Regions from separate parts of the Halomonas huangheensis genome, predicted to be linked through region 3. Evidence: predicted binding sites of a transcription regulator. Region 3 holds the regulator's gene; each other region holds the start of a gene.
What was found. The regulator PhoB, encoded in region 3, activates phosphate uptake and scavenging genes when phosphate is short. The targets are predictions, from matches to a motif close to TGTCATANNNNTGTCANA.
Positions count from the first base shown of each region.

Region 1: a site for PhoB is predicted at 1,994-2,011, ahead of AR456_RS07190 (PstS family phosphate ABC transporter substrate-binding protein). Genes of this name have one in related genera too.
Region 2: a site for PhoB is predicted at 1,721-1,738, ahead of olsF (bifunctional ornithine lipid synthase OlsF). Genes of this name have one in related genera too.

Region 1 covers NZ_CP013106.1:1,601,887-1,607,022, forward strand. Annotated here, with positions in the region: gene AR456_RS07180 (Bcr/CflA family multidrug efflux MFS transporter) at 1-1,107, shown strand, start outside; gene AR456_RS07185 (sulfite exporter TauE/SafE family protein) at 1,100-1,870, shown strand; gene AR456_RS07190 (PstS family phosphate ABC transporter substrate-binding protein) at 2,075-3,091, shown strand; gene pstC (phosphate ABC transporter permease subunit PstC) at 3,196-4,452, shown strand; gene pstA (phosphate ABC transporter permease PstA) at 4,471-5,136, shown strand, end outside.
Region 2 covers NZ_CP013106.1:709,591-714,726, reverse strand. Annotated here, with positions in the region: gene olsF (bifunctional ornithine lipid synthase OlsF) at 1-1,672, opposite strand, end outside; gene AR456_RS03280 (sodium ion-translocating decarboxylase subunit beta) at 1,884-3,206, opposite strand; gene oadA (sodium-extruding oxaloacetate decarboxylase subunit alpha) at 3,216-5,018, opposite strand; gene AR456_RS03270 (OadG family protein) at 5,106-5,136, opposite strand, start outside.
Region 3 covers NZ_CP013106.1:4,697,700-4,702,835, forward strand. Annotated here, with positions in the region: gene AR456_RS20460 (chorismate--pyruvate lyase family protein) at 1-148, shown strand, start outside; gene ubiA (4-hydroxybenzoate octaprenyltransferase) at 254-1,150, shown strand; gene phoB (phosphate regulon transcriptional regulator PhoB) at 1,348-2,037, shown strand; gene phoR (phosphate regulon sensor histidine kinase PhoR) at 2,047-3,393, shown strand; gene cysZ (sulfate transporter CysZ) at 3,419-4,162, opposite strand; gene phoU (phosphate signaling complex protein PhoU) at 4,364-5,107, opposite strand; gene pstB (phosphate ABC transporter ATP-binding protein PstB) at 5,130-5,136, opposite strand, start outside.

The DNA.
Region 1 (5,136 bases), 1.7 Mb from region 3:
CTGGCGGACTCGGTGGGCGCCAGTGTTCATCATACTGAACTATCGCTGAGCAGCTTCCTTGTCGGCTTTGCACTGGGACAACTGGTGTGCGGTCCATTGTCAGACCGTCTGGGTCGTAAGCCTGTACTGCTTGGCGGTCAGGTAGTGTTCATGTTGGCCAGTTTGGCGATTATCTTCGTCAATACCTTGCCGGAACTATTGGTGCTGCGTTTCATTCAAGCGTTGGGAGGAGGGGCCTGTGTGGTCAACTCGGCGGCTATTGTGCGCGATTGTTTCAGTGGTCGTGAGGCGGCGAAGGTGATGTCGACCATGGCGATGATTCTGATGCTGGCGCCTCTGGCTGCCCCAGCAGTCGGCAGCATGTTGCTGTATGTGGCCGACTGGTGGCTGATCTTCCTGTTCCTCGCTGTTTATGCGTTATTCCTGATGTGGTTGCTGAGTGTCCATTTGCCGGAAACGCGAGCTCCAGGTCTGCCAGTGGCGTCGCCACGTCAGGTGTTGCGTAACTATGTCAGCGTGTTGGTAGACCGGCGAGCCATGGGCTATATCCTCGCGACCTCGATGGCGTTCGCCGGGATCTTCGCCTTCGTCACCTCATCGCCGTTCCTTTACATGGAGTATTACGGACTGAGCCCAGCGGTGTATCCAGTGGTGTTCGGTGCCAACGTGCTGGTCATGGTGCTGTCCAATCGCGTCAATATTCATCTGCTGCGCAAGCGCAGTCCTCAGCAGAACCTGCGCCTGGGGTTGGCGATTCAATGGTGTGCCGGCGTGGCGCTGGTGGTGTTGGTGCTCAGTGGCAATGATTCGATCTATACCGTGGTGCCGCTGGTGATGATGTTCCTCGGTGTGATGGGCCTGATCTCGCCGAACGCCATTTCCTCACTTCTGGACCGGTTCAGCCATATGAGTGCTACTGCCACGGCATTGCAGGGCTGTATTCAGTTCAGTTGTGGCGCTTTGGTCGGAGTTCTTGTCACTGCCTTTGAAATCGACTCTGCCTGGCCGATGGTTGTGGCAATGCTCAGCGTAGCAACGATCGGTAACCTGAGTCTGAGGGTACTGGCGCGCAACGATGGCATCCCGGAGCGCAGTGCCAATGCTTGAGTGGCTATGTGATTTTTGGCAGGGCTGGTGGGTGTGGAGCGAATTAACGCCGCTGAACTGGCTGGGAGTGGGGCTGGCGTTGGCGTTGGGAGCCTTCGTTCAGCGCACCACCGGATTCGGCATGGCGGTGGTGGGAGCGCCGCTGATTCTGTTGGTCGCGCCACGCCTGGTGCCGGTGGTGCTGGTCTTCTACGGCTTGTTGGTGTCTTGCCTGGTGGTGAGGCGCTATTGGCAGCAGGTCGAGATGCGCGATATCTCCACGGCACTTATCGGCAAGGTTCCGGGAACGATACTCGGTGTCTGGTTGCTGGTGATCGCGCCCATGGCAATACTCGAGTTGCTGATTGCAGGCATCGTGCTCTTCGCCGTTGTCGTGACCCTGTTTCGCTGGCGTCTGCCGGTCAATCGCGTATCGATGTTCGGTGCTGGTTTCGTATCGGGTATCTTCGGCAGTGTGGCCGCGATTGGTGGGCCACCGATGGTATTGCTGATGCATGGCATGCCTATGGAGCGCTTGCGTGGTAACCTGGCGGCCTTCTTTCTGATCTCATCCATCATGACCCTCGCTGCGCTGGCCACCATGGCCGGTCAGGTCCACTTCTGGACGCTGGGCGTCAGTTTGAGCTTCTTGCCATTGGTGGTGGCAGGGCATGCGTTGGGGGCGGTGCTGGCCCCTTATATTCCGCGTGGGCTGTTGCAGGCAGGCTCGCTCGGGCTCTGCGCGTTGGCTGCGTTCAGTTTGCTGGTAAAGGCGTTGGGGTGAGGCTGCTGGCCAGCAGTGGCCAGCAGTGGCCAGCAGTGGCCAGCAGTGGCCAGCAGTGGCCAGCGACGAGCGACGAGCAACCCGAAGCTCTTTGCGGACGAAAAAATGCGGTTCCCGGGTAGTTGTCATGAGTCTGTCATCTTTCTGCGGCAATGTTGGCGTCGCGAAGGTTGACCACTTCTACCTTACAGGGAGCTACCTATAATGAATCGCATCCTCAAGACTACCGCCATTGCTGCTGCCGTGATCGGCGTGGTTGGTGTTGCTCAGGCTCGTGATCAGGTCCGTATCGTCGGTTCGAGCACGGTTTATCCGTTCGCCAGCTATGTTGCGGAAGAGTTCGGTGCCACTACCGAGTTCGCGACTCCTGTCATCGAATCCACCGGCTCCGGTGGCGGTATCAAACTGTTCTGCGCCGGTGTAGGTGAAGGGACTCCCGATATCACCAATGCTTCACGTCGCATGAAGCCGACAGAGTTCGAGACCTGTGAAGCTAACGGTGTGACCGATATCACCGAAGCCTTCATTGGTTATGACGGCATCGCTTTTGCACAGTCCGCGGACAACGAGCCGATGGATGTAACTCGTGAGCAGTTGTTCCTGGCGCTGGCTGCCAAGGTGCCGGTCGATGGTGAGCTGGTCGACAATCCCTACCAGAAGTGGAGCGATGTCGATTCTTCACTGCCGGATCGCAAGATCTCCGTCTATGGTCCGCCCACCACGTCCGGTACCCGTGATGCGTTCGGTGAGCTGGTCATGGAAGCCGCCTCTGAAGGCATGGAAGCCTATGCTGGTGAAGGCTATACCGATATCCGTGCCGATGGCGCCTTTATCGATGCCGGAGAGAATGACAACCTGATTGTTCAGCGTCTCGCTGAGAACCGTGATGCCTTCGGTATCTTCGGCTACTCCTTCCTCGAGGAAAATGCAGACACCCTGATCGGCTCCAATGTCGATGGTGTGGCACCGACGCCCGACGCCATTGGTTCCGGTGAGTATCCGGTGTCTCGTTCGCTGTTCTTCTACGTCAAGAACCAGCATGCAGAAGATGTGCCGGCCATGAGCGAGTACGCCAATCTGTTCATGAGCGAACAGATGATTGGTGATATCGGCTATCTGAAGGGAATTGGCCTGATTCCGGCGCCAGAAGATACGCGTGGCGAAGCGCGTGCCGCGGTAGAAGGGCATGACCAGCTTGAGCTGGCCGATCTGAGTGAGTAAGGCGTAAGCCTCAACCACACCGGCCGGCAGCCTCACAGGTTGTCGGCCGGAACACGTTCTGGCGAGCCGATGCTCGACAGGGCATAGAACACCGAGAGACACCAATGCAGACCAATCAACTGCTGGCCATGTTCTGTGGCGCACTCCTGGTGCTGGGTCTGGTCGCTTACCTGCTGGGACGTTCGAAGGCGACGCGAGTACGCGCCTCGGGCACCGCGATGTATGCCCAGCCTGATCAGTATGCCTGGTTTACCGTACTGTCGACTGCTGGTCCCGCACTCGCGATAGGCGCGATTGCCTCCTTTATCATGCTGCTGTTGGGTGCCGATATCCCGCCGATGCTGTTATTGGCGAGTTGCCTGGCCATTGCCTGTGTCGGTCTGGTAATCGGCATCAATATGGTGCGCCCCGATTTTCATGCGCGTCAGGCTATTGAAAGGGTGATTCGCTTTATCCTTGCTGGCGCAGCGATGATTTCCATCTTCACCACCCTGGGCATTCTGCTGTCGATCGTCTTCGAGGCGGTGCGCTTCTTCAACATGCAGAACTTCTGGGACTTCATCACCGGTACCGTCTGGAATCCCGGTGCCAGCTTCCTGGAAGCGGCTGGACGTGCGGAGGAGGGCGCTACAGCAGCCCAGTTCGGTTCTGTTCCGTTATTCGCCGGTACCTTCATGATCACCTTCATCGCCATGTTGGTGGCGATTCCGGTCGGTCTGTTGTCGGCCATTTACATGTCCGAGTTTGCACCTCAGCGAGTACGCACCGTATTCAAGCCGGTACTGGAAGTTCTGGCGGGTATCCCCACCGTTGTGTATGGCTTCTTTGCAGCGATTACCGTGGCTCCGATCATCGTCGCCGTCGCTGGTTTCTTTGGTCTGGAAGCATCCTTCAACAACGCGCTCGCGCCAGGCATCGTGATGGGGATCATGATCATCCCGTTCATCTCCTCGTTGTCCGATGACGTCATCAACTCGGTGCCGGACAGCATGCGTCAGGGCTCCCTGGCGTTGGGCCTGACCCGCGGAGAGATGATTCGTGACATCGTGATTCCGGCGGCCTTGCCCGGCATCATCTCTGCATCACTGCTGGCGGTATCCCGCGCGCTGGGTGAGACCATGATTGTGGTAATGGCGGCGGGTATGCGCCCAAACCTGAGCTTCAACCCGTTGGAAGACATGACCACAGTGACGGTGCGTATCGTAGCGGCGCTGACCGGTGACCAGGAGTTCGGTAGTGCAGAGACGCTGTCGGCCTTTGCCCTGGGGCTGGTGTTGTTTGCCGTGACTCTGACGCTCAACCTGGTGTCAGTGATCATGATTCGTCGCTTCCGCGAAAAGTATCGCGTCAACAACCTCTAAGGTCGTGGAGCCAAGCCAATGAGACAATCTTTCGACGATATAAGCGCCCAGCTCCGCGCTCGCCATCGCAGGTCCACGCGTTTGAAGTGGACTTCCATGGGTGCCCTTGGACTGGCGGTACTATTTCTGGTGCTGTTCTTTGCCGATATGACCGTCAAGGGCCTGCCGGCGTTTCAGCAGGCCCAGATTCAGGTTGAAATCGACTATTCGGAGCAGGCCAGCCAGTTGCCACTGGCGGCAGTCAATGAGGATGTACGGCGCCTTGTCAGCCGTGGATATCTGCGGCTGATTCCGGGACGTATGCGAGATAACCCTGAGCTGCTCGGTACCAGGCACATGGAGTGGGTACTGGCGGATGGCCAGGTTGATCAGTACCTCAAGGGACATCACACGCGCCTCTCCGCCAATGAGCAGGCGACTGTCGAAGCACTGAAGCAGGAAGGGCGTGCGGAACTGCGCTTCAACACCACCTTCTTCACCAATGGAGATTCGAAGATGCCCGAACTGGCCGGTATTGCGTCGGCCGCAATGGGCACGGTCTTCACGCTGCTGGTGACTATCGCGGTGGCCTTCCCGATTGGGGTAATGACGGCGGTCTATCTGGAAGAATTTGCCCCGGACAACCGCTTTACTCAGCTTATCGAGATCAACATCAACAATCTCGCGGCCATTCCGTCGATCCTG
Region 2 (5,136 bases), 770 kb from region 3:
GCGTGACATCCACCGCCACCAGCCCATCGATACAGTAGCTGAACCCGGTATCGACGCCGAAAGCATGGAAGCTGACGCCTCCGGGCTGAGCCACCTCCACATACTGCTTGTAGAGCGCAGGCACACCAGCCCCCATCGCCTGCAGCGCATGCCGGAGGCGCTGAAAATCTTCCTTGATGTCATTACCGGAGAACAGCCGTTCGGCCTCATGACGCCCGGCCGACGACAACTGCACCGGCGCCCGCGGTCGAATCAGACTGGTGTCATTGGCGTGATAGTGACGGTAATAGCTGAGCAGCAATTCCTTGGCCAACGGTGGCATATGATTGGGAATGGTCACCGGGCCAAACAGCCAGCGAACTTCTGGATGCTTGCGTAGATAGGCGCCCAGACCCAGCCACAGATAATCCAGGCTGCGACGCCCCCAATAACGTGGCTGGACAAAGCTGCGACCGAGCTCCAGGCCATTGCACCATTCCTGCAAGGGCGCATTATCGAGGTGAAAGATGGTCGAGCTGTACAGACCCTCGACGCCACGCGCCTCCAGAATCTTGCCTACCTCGCCAAGACGGTAAGCACCGGCAATCTCGAGATCCTTGTCATCCCAGAGCACCAGGTGCCGATAGAGAACATCGTACTCATCGATATCACGCTTCTTGCCGGTGCCCTCACCAACTCGGCGGAAGGTAATCTCACGCAAGCGCCCGATTTCATGCATTACTGCCGAATCGGGGCGGTAGTCAAACAGCAGGATCTGCTTGCCATCCGGCGTTTCTCCGAGGCGCTCGGCACACGACAGTTCCTCTCTCAGACGCTGGCGACTTTCCGGGTGAGCAATCCCCGACTCACTGACAAAGACACCACTACGCCCTTTACCCAGACGATAGACGTGTTTACGCAATAGCTTGAGCTTGGCAGCAGTTGCCAGATCATCACGATCGAAGCGCTGCAACGGAATCTCGCCGCCAACGCGCATCGCAACCTGTCGCCCGCGCTGACGAAACATCTCATGCGGCAACAACAGCGTGCCCAGTGGCGAATAGAGAGACGTCAGCGAATAGAACAGTGAGGAGTTACGTCCTCCGACATGTACCGGCACAATCGGCGCATTGGTACGGCGTGCAGCATGCAGAAAGCCAGACATCCAGTCGCCATCCTTGATGCCGGAAGGACCAGCGCGAGAAACCTCCCCAGCGGGAAACACGATTACTGCCTGCTCATCATCCAGCGCATCGACAATCCCCTGCAGACTCTTGCGAAACCCCTTGCGCGACAGGTTATCCACCGGCAGCAGCAAAGGCGCCAGCGGGCGGATCTGCATCAACAGGTCATTGGCAATGATCTTAACGTCAGGTCTCAGGTCGGCCACCATGCGCACCAACGCCAGGCCGTCGAGGGCTCCCAGTGGATGGTTGGCGACGATAACTACTCGTCCAGTCACCGGGATATTGTCACGCTCGCGTGAGGAAAGGGTATAGCCGAAGTCCAGCCGCTCCAGCACTCGGTCGATAAACTCCATGCCACCGGCATTCTGATGCTGGATCAGAAAGTCATTGATCTCCTGCTCATGCACCAGCCGCTTGAGCCCGGCCACGAGCAAGCGCCGACACCAACTCGGCCAACGCTGAACCGCTGGAGCCTTGTCACGCAATGCGCCATCGATGTCGATCATCTGCCTTCCCCTTGCCGCGGTAGCAATGGGGCCAGACTAAGCTGAGAAAATGACAGTTGGATGGCTATTGCGTGGTAGTTCGGAGACTCTCCGCAGCTAGCGGACAAACCAGCGGATACGAGTGGTCCAGAGCCGCTCTGTGAGTCACCAATACAATAGCGCCCTCCCCGTTACCGAGGAAGGCGCCATTTCCTTGAGTGGCAGAGCAACCTCAACCGAGGTACTTGATCATCACCCCGGCGGCTACCGCCGACCCGATGACACCAGCCACATTCGGCCCCATGGCATGCATCAGCAGGAAGTTATGCGGATTGGACTCCAGACCTATCTTGTTGGAAACCCGAGCCGCCATCGGCACCGCCGACACGCCTGCGGAACCGATCAAAGGGTTGATCGGGTTCTTGCTGACCATATTCAGCACCTTGGCCATCAACACGCCACAGGCGGTACCGATCGCGAAGGCCACCATGCCCAGACCGAGAATCCCGAGGGTCTCAACCGCCAGGAAGCGATCCGCCATCAACTTCGAGCCCACCGAAAGGCCGAGGAAGATGGTGACGATATTGATCAGCGCATTCTGAGCCGTATCCGATAGACGCTCGACCACGCCACATTCGCGCATCAGGTTACCGAAGCAGAACATCCCCAGCAGCGGTGCGGCGTCTGGGAGAAACAGCACAACCAGAATCAGCAGCGCCAACGGGAAGACAATCTTCTCCAGGCGAGAGACCGGACGCAGCTGCGTCATGGCGATCTCGCGCTCCTTCGCCGTGGTCAGGGCACGCATGATCGGTGGCTGAATCAGCGGCACCAGCGCCATGTAGGAGTAGGACGCGACTGCAATCGCGCCCAGCAACTCCGGCGCAAGGATGCTGGCCACATAGATCGAGGTCGGACCATCGGCGCCGCCGATGATGCCAATGGCTGCTGCCTGATTGAGGGTAAAGTCCATCACCCCGGCCGCCGACAGCACCACCGCACCCAGCAGTGTGGCAAAGATGCCGAACTGAGCCGCCGCACCAAGGAACAGTGTCCTGGGGTTGGCCAGCAATGGGCCGAAATCGGTCATCGCGCCAACCCCCATGAAGATCACCAACGGCGCAATACCGGAAGCAATGGCCACACTGTAGAACTGATACAGCATGCCATGTGCAAAACCAGCATCCATGGCGACATCATTGGCCGCACGCAGCAGCGCCGGCGAGATATCCCCATGCAGCAACTCTTCCAGGCCGTGTCTCCAGCTCGCGATATCAGCGCCCGCAGGCAGGCTGGTTCCCAGCGCCTGAGCCATCTGCGTCAACAGCTCGGGACGACCCAGATGCGCGGCCTGCTCAGCTGCCGACAGCGCCAGCCCAGCCTCGGGGATGTTGGCCAGAATGCCGCCGAAGCCGATCGGAACCAACAACAGTGGCTCGAATTTCTTCGCCATCGCCAGCCACAACAGCATCAGCCCGACCACGATCATCACCGCCTGACCAAGGCTCAGGTTGTATAGCCCAGAGCCATACCAGAGCGTCAGAATCTTCTCCATGATACGCCCCTAGAGGACGACCAGTGCGTCGCCTACAGACACACTGTCGCCTTCACTCACCTTGACCTCGGATACGGTGCCGGCCGCCTGAGCGCGCACCTCGGTTTCCATCTTCATCGCCTCGAGGATCACCACAACATCACCCTCGGCCACGCTGTCACCCGGCTTGACGTTGACCTTGAAGATATTGCCGGCCAGCGGTGCATCCACGCTCATGCCACTGGAAGTAGCCGGTGCAGGCGCAGATGAAGGCGAAGATGAAGAGTCCGCCACCTGAGTAATCTCACCACCTTCACTGACCTCAACCACATAGGCATTACCGTTGACCTTGACGGTGTAGGTCTCCGGACCATTGGAAGGTGCCGCGGTACTGACCACAGCAGTCTGAGTGGCCGACTGGGCAGATTCCAGCGTCGGCGCGGGCTCGAAGGCATCGGGATTATCGCGGTTCTTGAGAAACTTCAAGCCAATCTGCGGGAACAACGCATAAGTCAGCACATCATCGATCTGCTGCTCACCCTCGGCCAGACGAATATCATCACTAGCCGCCTTGTCGGTAAGCTCACCGGTGAGACGCTCCATTTCCGCGCTCAAACGGTCAGCCGGGCGCTCGGTAATCGCCTCTCCACCTTCCAACACACGTTGCTGCAATTCACGGTTGAAGGGAGCCGGCGCCACACCGTACTCACCTTTGAGCAGCGCCTGCACTTCGCGGGAGATCGACTTGTAGCGTTCTCCCATCATCACGTTCATGACCGCCTGCGTCCCAACGATCTGAGACGTTGGCGTGACCAGAGGGATATAACCGAGGTCCTCACGCACTCGCGGTATTTCAGCAAGTACATCATCGAGACGATCCCCCGCCCCCTGCTCCTTGAGCTGGCTTTCCATATTGGTCAGCATGCCACCCGGCACCTGAGCGACCAGAATGCGCGAGTCAATGCCCTTGAGAGAGCCTTCGAAGGCAGCATATTTCTTGCGCACCTCACGGAAATATCCAGCAATGTCTTCGAGCAACTCGAGATCCAATCCGGTATCACGCTCAGTGCCCTTGAGGATCGCCACCAGCGACTCGGTAGGACTGTGTCCATAAGTCATCGACATCGAAGAAATCGCGGTATCCACATTGTCGATGCCGGCTTCAGCGGCCTTGAGCGCCGTCGCCGTGGACATGCCGGTCGTGGCATGGCACTGCATGTGGATGGGAATATCCAGGGTCTGCTTGAGCCGTGTTACCAGCTCATAAGCGGTATAGGGAGTCAGTAGCCCAGCCATATCCTTGATCGCCAATGAGTCGGCACCCATATCGGCAATGGTGCTCGCCAACTCTACCCAGCTATCAAGGGTATGGACCGGGCTGACCGTATAGGAAATCGTGCCCTGAGCATGACCATCATTGGCCTTGACCGCCTTGATTGCCCGTTCCAGGTTACGCGGATCATTCATTGCATCGAAGACACGGAATACATCCACGCCGTTGGTCTTCGCCCGCTCGACGAAACGGTCCACCACATCATCAGCGTAATGGCGATATCCGAGCAGGTTTTGACCACGCAACAGCATCTGCTGAGGGGTATTGGGCATGGCTTCCTTGAGGGCACGAATGCGTTCCCAGGGGTCCTCACCCAGATAGCGAATGCAGGCATCAAAGGTCGCGCCACCCCAGGATTCGAGCGACCAGAACCCGACCTTGTCGAGTTTCTCGGCAATCGGCAGCATGTCGTCGATGCGCATGCGGGTAGCGAACAGCGACTGATGGGCGTCGCGCAGCACGACATCGGTGATGCCGAGCGGTCGTTGAATCTCACTCATATCAAAGCCCTGTTATCGTTGAAAGTTTCGGGAATAAGCTTGCAAAAAACGGAGATGAGCTGGAAATTCGTTGCAATCGGTGCAGAATCAGCGACGATGGCGCTGCCGATGCTGATGA
Region 3 (5,136 bases):
CATCGAAGTCAGTCAGTCACCGCGCCCGATCCATGGTGAGAGCGGGATCTGGCAACGCCGCTCAGTCTTTCGCCATGATGGTTGGGCGTTGCTGGTTCAGGAAGCCTTTCTGCCACAGATGTGCCGCGATCTGTCACTGACGCCCTGAGCCTTACAGCGGTACTGGTCAACCCCGGCTGGCCGCGATAGGCTGACCCCATTTCCGATCAGGCCGCATCGACAGCAACGCGGCAGCCAACCACGAGATAGCCAGATGGATCGATCCCTGCTGCGCCCACAAGGCCTGCTGACGCGCCTCCCCGATTTTCTCGCCCTGATGCGCCTCGACCGCCCTATCGGCACCTGGCTGCTGATGTGGCCAACGCTATGGGCGTTGTGGGTCGCATCGCAGGGCATCCCGGAACGCAGCACGCTGCTGATCTTCGTGCTCGGTGTCTATCTGATGCGTGCCGCCGGCTGCGTGATCAACGACTACGCGGATCGTCATTTCGACGGTCACGTCAAACGCACCCGCAACCGGCCGCTGGCGACTGGCCGTATCAGCGAGACCGAAGCCAAGGTGCTGTTTGCGTTGCTGATTACTGCGGCTTTCGTGCTGGTCTGGTTCACCAACGGCTTTACCGTCTGGCTGTCATTGATCGGCGCGGCGCTGGCCGCCTGCTACCCCTTCATGAAGCGCTATACCAACCTCCCCCAGGTCGTACTGGGCGCGGCCTTTTCCTGGGCAATTCCCATGGCCTTCGGTGCAGTACTGGGCGAGGTGCCCAAGGTCGCCTGGTTGCTGTTTATCGCCAATGTGCTGTGGACGGTGGCCTACGATACCCAATACGCCATGGTCGATCGTGATGATGACCTGCGCGTCGGCATCAAGTCGACGGCAGTACTGTTCGGGCGCTTCGATTGCCTGATCATCGGGCTGCTGCAGCTGGCCACATTGGTATTGCTGATCTGGGTCGGTGCCCTTCTCCAACTGGGCGGTTTCTACTGGTTGGGCCTGGCCTCCATGGCCGCGACCTTCCTCCACCAGCAACGCCTTATTCGTGATCGCGACCGCGACCGCTGCTTTCAGGCATTTCTCAACAATCACTGGTCGGGCCTGCTACTGTTCGCGGGGCTGGGATTGAGCCTGTACCCCAGCATCACTCCTTGAGTAACTTTCAGTCACTGAACGGCACCAATTCAGCTTCCGGCAGCATATTTTTCGGCATGCCATATTCATGTTTCTGCACAAGCTGTAACCAAAACGTCATAATTAAATGCTGTCATCATCAGCGTAGTATCTTGTGCTCCTGAGCACTGTCCATGCCCCAGAGCAGTATTTACGCCCCTGATTCATGAGGCCCCGGGATGACCGCCAAGACCGTTCTGATCGTCGACGATGAAGCGCCTATCCGTGAGATGATCGCTGTGGCGTTGGAAATGGCCGATTACCGCGTACTCGAGGCCGACAACGCCCAATCCGCGCATGCGATTATCGTCGACCACCAACCCGACCTGGTGCTGCTCGACTGGATGATGCCTGGTACCAGCGGTATTGAACTGGCTCGTCGTCTCAAGCGCGAGGAAACTACCGCAGAATTGCCGATTATCATGCTCACCGCCAAGGGTGAGGAAGACAACAAGATCCAGGGGCTCGAAGCCGGCGCCGATGATTACATCACCAAGCCGTTCTCACCGCGAGAACTGGTCGCCCGCCTCAAGGCAGTACTGCGCCGTGCGACGCCACGAGGCATCGAGGACCCCGTTGAAGTTGAGGGTTTGATGCTCGACCCGGTCAGCCATCGCGTCAGCGTAGAAGGTCGGTCACTGGAAATGGGTCCGACCGAGTATCGCCTGCTACAGTTCTTCATGACCCATCAGGAACGTGCCTACACCCGTGGCCAACTGCTCGATCAGGTGTGGGGTGGCAATGTCTATGTGGAGGAGCGCACCGTGGATGTTCATATCCGCCGCCTGCGCAAGGCACTCGGTGAGCCGCATCAGCAATTGATTCAGACGGTCCGCGGCACCGGCTACCGCTTCTCCGCCAAGGTGTAAGGGCCATTAGTGGGACTTCTCTGGAGACGCGAGCTGTGGCGACTGACTGCACTGGTTACGATTGGTGCGCTGCTCGGCTGGCCTTTTTCCCTTGCCGCCTGGGGCATCATCATCGGCCTCGGCCTGATACTGGCCTACCATCTGCGTCAGCTACACGCCCTCTATGACTGGCTGACCCACCGTCCTCAGCAGGAACCCCCCGCTGCCACCGGCATCTGGGGTGAGTTGTTCGATCGTCTATACCGCTACCAGAAAGGCCAACGCATCACCCAGCGTCGCCTACGCTCGACGCTGCAGCGTATCCAGGAATCGTCTGAAGCCATGCGCGACAGCGTGGTGATGCTCGACCGCCATGGTGACCTCGAGTGGTGGAACAGCGCCGCCGAACGCATGCTCGGGCTCAAACCAGCCCAGGATCGCGGCCAGCACATCACCAACCTGCTGCGTGATCCGCGCTTCGTCGGTTACCTCAACAAACGAGACTATCGCGAACCGCTGTCGCTGCCGTCGCCCATCGACGAGAACATGATGCTGCAGTTCCAGATCACCCTGTATGGTGACGACGAACGGCTGCTCATGGCACGCGACATCACTCGTCTCCACCGCCTCGAACAGATGCGCCGTGACTTCGTGGCCAACGTCTCGCACGAATTGCGCACGCCTCTGACCGTACTGACTGGCTACCTGGAAACCTACAGCGACATGGCGGAGATGCTTCCAGCACGCCTGGCGCGGAGCATCGATCAGATGCAGGGACAGACCCGGCGCATGCAGAACCTGGTCAATGACCTGCTGCTGCTGTCACGGTTGGAAAATGACCAGGGCGGCAATGACCATGTCCGTCTCGACCCGCGCAGTCTATTGCAGGCCGTGGAACGCGATGCCAACGCGCTATCCAATGACCGCCAGCGAATCGAGATCAGTGTCGATGACCCCCATGCGCTCTGGGGTAGCGAAAAGGAAGTCCACAGCGCGCTGTCCAACCTCGCCTTCAATGCGGTGCGCTATGCCGGAGACGGTGCGCACATTCAGCTGCGCTGGCGTTCCTGCCCGGGAGGTGCCTGCTTCGAGGTCGAGGATAATGGCGAGGGCATCGATCCACGCCACATCCCACGCCTCACCGAACGCTTCTACCGTGTCGACAAGGGACGCAGCACCGCTACCGGTGGGACCGGCCTTGGCCTCGCCATCGTCAAGCACGTGCTGCTGCGCCACAATGCTCACCTCGAGATCAGCTCACAGCCTGGTCAGGGCGCGACCTTCCGCTGTATCTTTCCTACCCAGCGGCTGGTTGATATTGCCGCCAATGACGAGCCCGGCGCAGCGCAGTGCAGCCAGGCACAGACACCAGAGTAGCGCAGGATACTGGCTACCCCTTGTCTCAACGTCCGCTGCTGCCATCGGTCACCGCTGGTAGCTGTCGATAGTGTTGATCCCACATCAGGACCGCTCCCGCCACAGCACCCGGCAGCAGGAACAGGTTCGCCAACGGAATCCAGGTCACCAGCGTCACCAACCCGCCAAAGCTGAGACTCGGCCACCAGCGAGCCGACAGGCGCTTGCGCATATCCCGGAAACTGACCTTGTTGTTGTCCATCGGATAGTCGAGGTAAGTGATGGACATGGTCCAAGCGGTGAACAGCACCCAGAGCAGCGGCGCAATCAGGTTCAACACCGGAATCCAGCTGATGATGAACAACGCAATCATGCGCGGCAGGATATACGCCAGCTTGACCATTTCCCGGCCCAGCGCGTCGACACCGGTCTTCAGCCAGCCACGATCATCGAGCGGCTCCCTGCCGGTCAGCTCGACTTCGGCCCGTGCCGCCAGAAAACCGTAGAAGGGCGCGGCGATCAAATGCGTCACAAGGGTGAAGGAAAAAAAGACGATCAGCACCAGACTGACCACGAACAACGGCCAGATCAGCCACTCGAGCCAGCTCAACCAACCGGGGACCATCGCCATCCAGCTGGCTAGCCAGCCACCAAACTCGCTCAGCACATAGCTGAACATCGAAACATAGACCACCAGATTAACCAGAATCGGCAGAAACACGTAACGCCGCAAACCGCGACTGTAGACCAGACGAGTGCCACGTCTCATGGCATCCATAGCATTCAACATTTCATACATCCTTGGCAGTGACCGGCCTTCCAGCCCCTGAAACTGATTTCGACCTCCTGAAACGAGAACGGGCCATCGCCGATTGCGATAGCCCGAAGAGGACAGCGGCATATTGCCATCCCGCCAGGAGCGGCTCTATTGAGGCCGCTTATGTCTCGGAGGTCAAGACTCGATACACGCCTACCAGTTGCCCGACCACGCTTATTGCTTTCTCGCCGGGCCAGGCCCGGTGATGGCATCATGATCAAGATCATCGGGGTCGGTATGGCGGATATCCAGCCCCTTGACCAGGTAGATGACATATTCGGCCAGGTTGTTGGCGTGGTCGCCGATCCGCTCGAGAGCGCGCAGGATCCACATCACACCCAGCACCGGAGAAATCGAGCGAGCATCTTCCATCATGAATGTCATCAAGGCACGCATGGCGCTCTGATATTCGCTATCGACGCGATCGTCTTCCTGGACGACTTCCATCGCCAGTTCAGTGTCGAAACGTGCAAAGGATGTCAGTGCATCACGCACCATACGCCGCACATGCTCACTGATGTTGCGGACTTCCACGAAGCCTCTGGAACCATTATTGCTGCCGATGAGTTCGATGGCATTACGCGCGATCTTGCTGGCTTCATCGCCGATCCTTTCTAGATCGGAGGCCGCACGAATCACCGCCAGCACCAGACGCAGATCCGAAGCCGCCGGCTGGCGACGCGCCAGTACACGGGTACACTCATCATCGATCTTGATCTGCATGTCATTGACCGCACGATCATTGTCGACCACACGCTCGGCCAGCGTCGAGTCACCATCGAGCAGTGCGCTGACCGCGTCCTGCACCTGCTTCTCGACCAGTCCACCCATGGCCATCAGGTGGGTCTTGAGCTCCTCGAGTTCATGGTTGAACTGACGAGAAATGTGCTGGCTGTGGGTATCGCTGGTGATATCCATAGGTCTCTCCTGTCGGACTCGGTCAACTG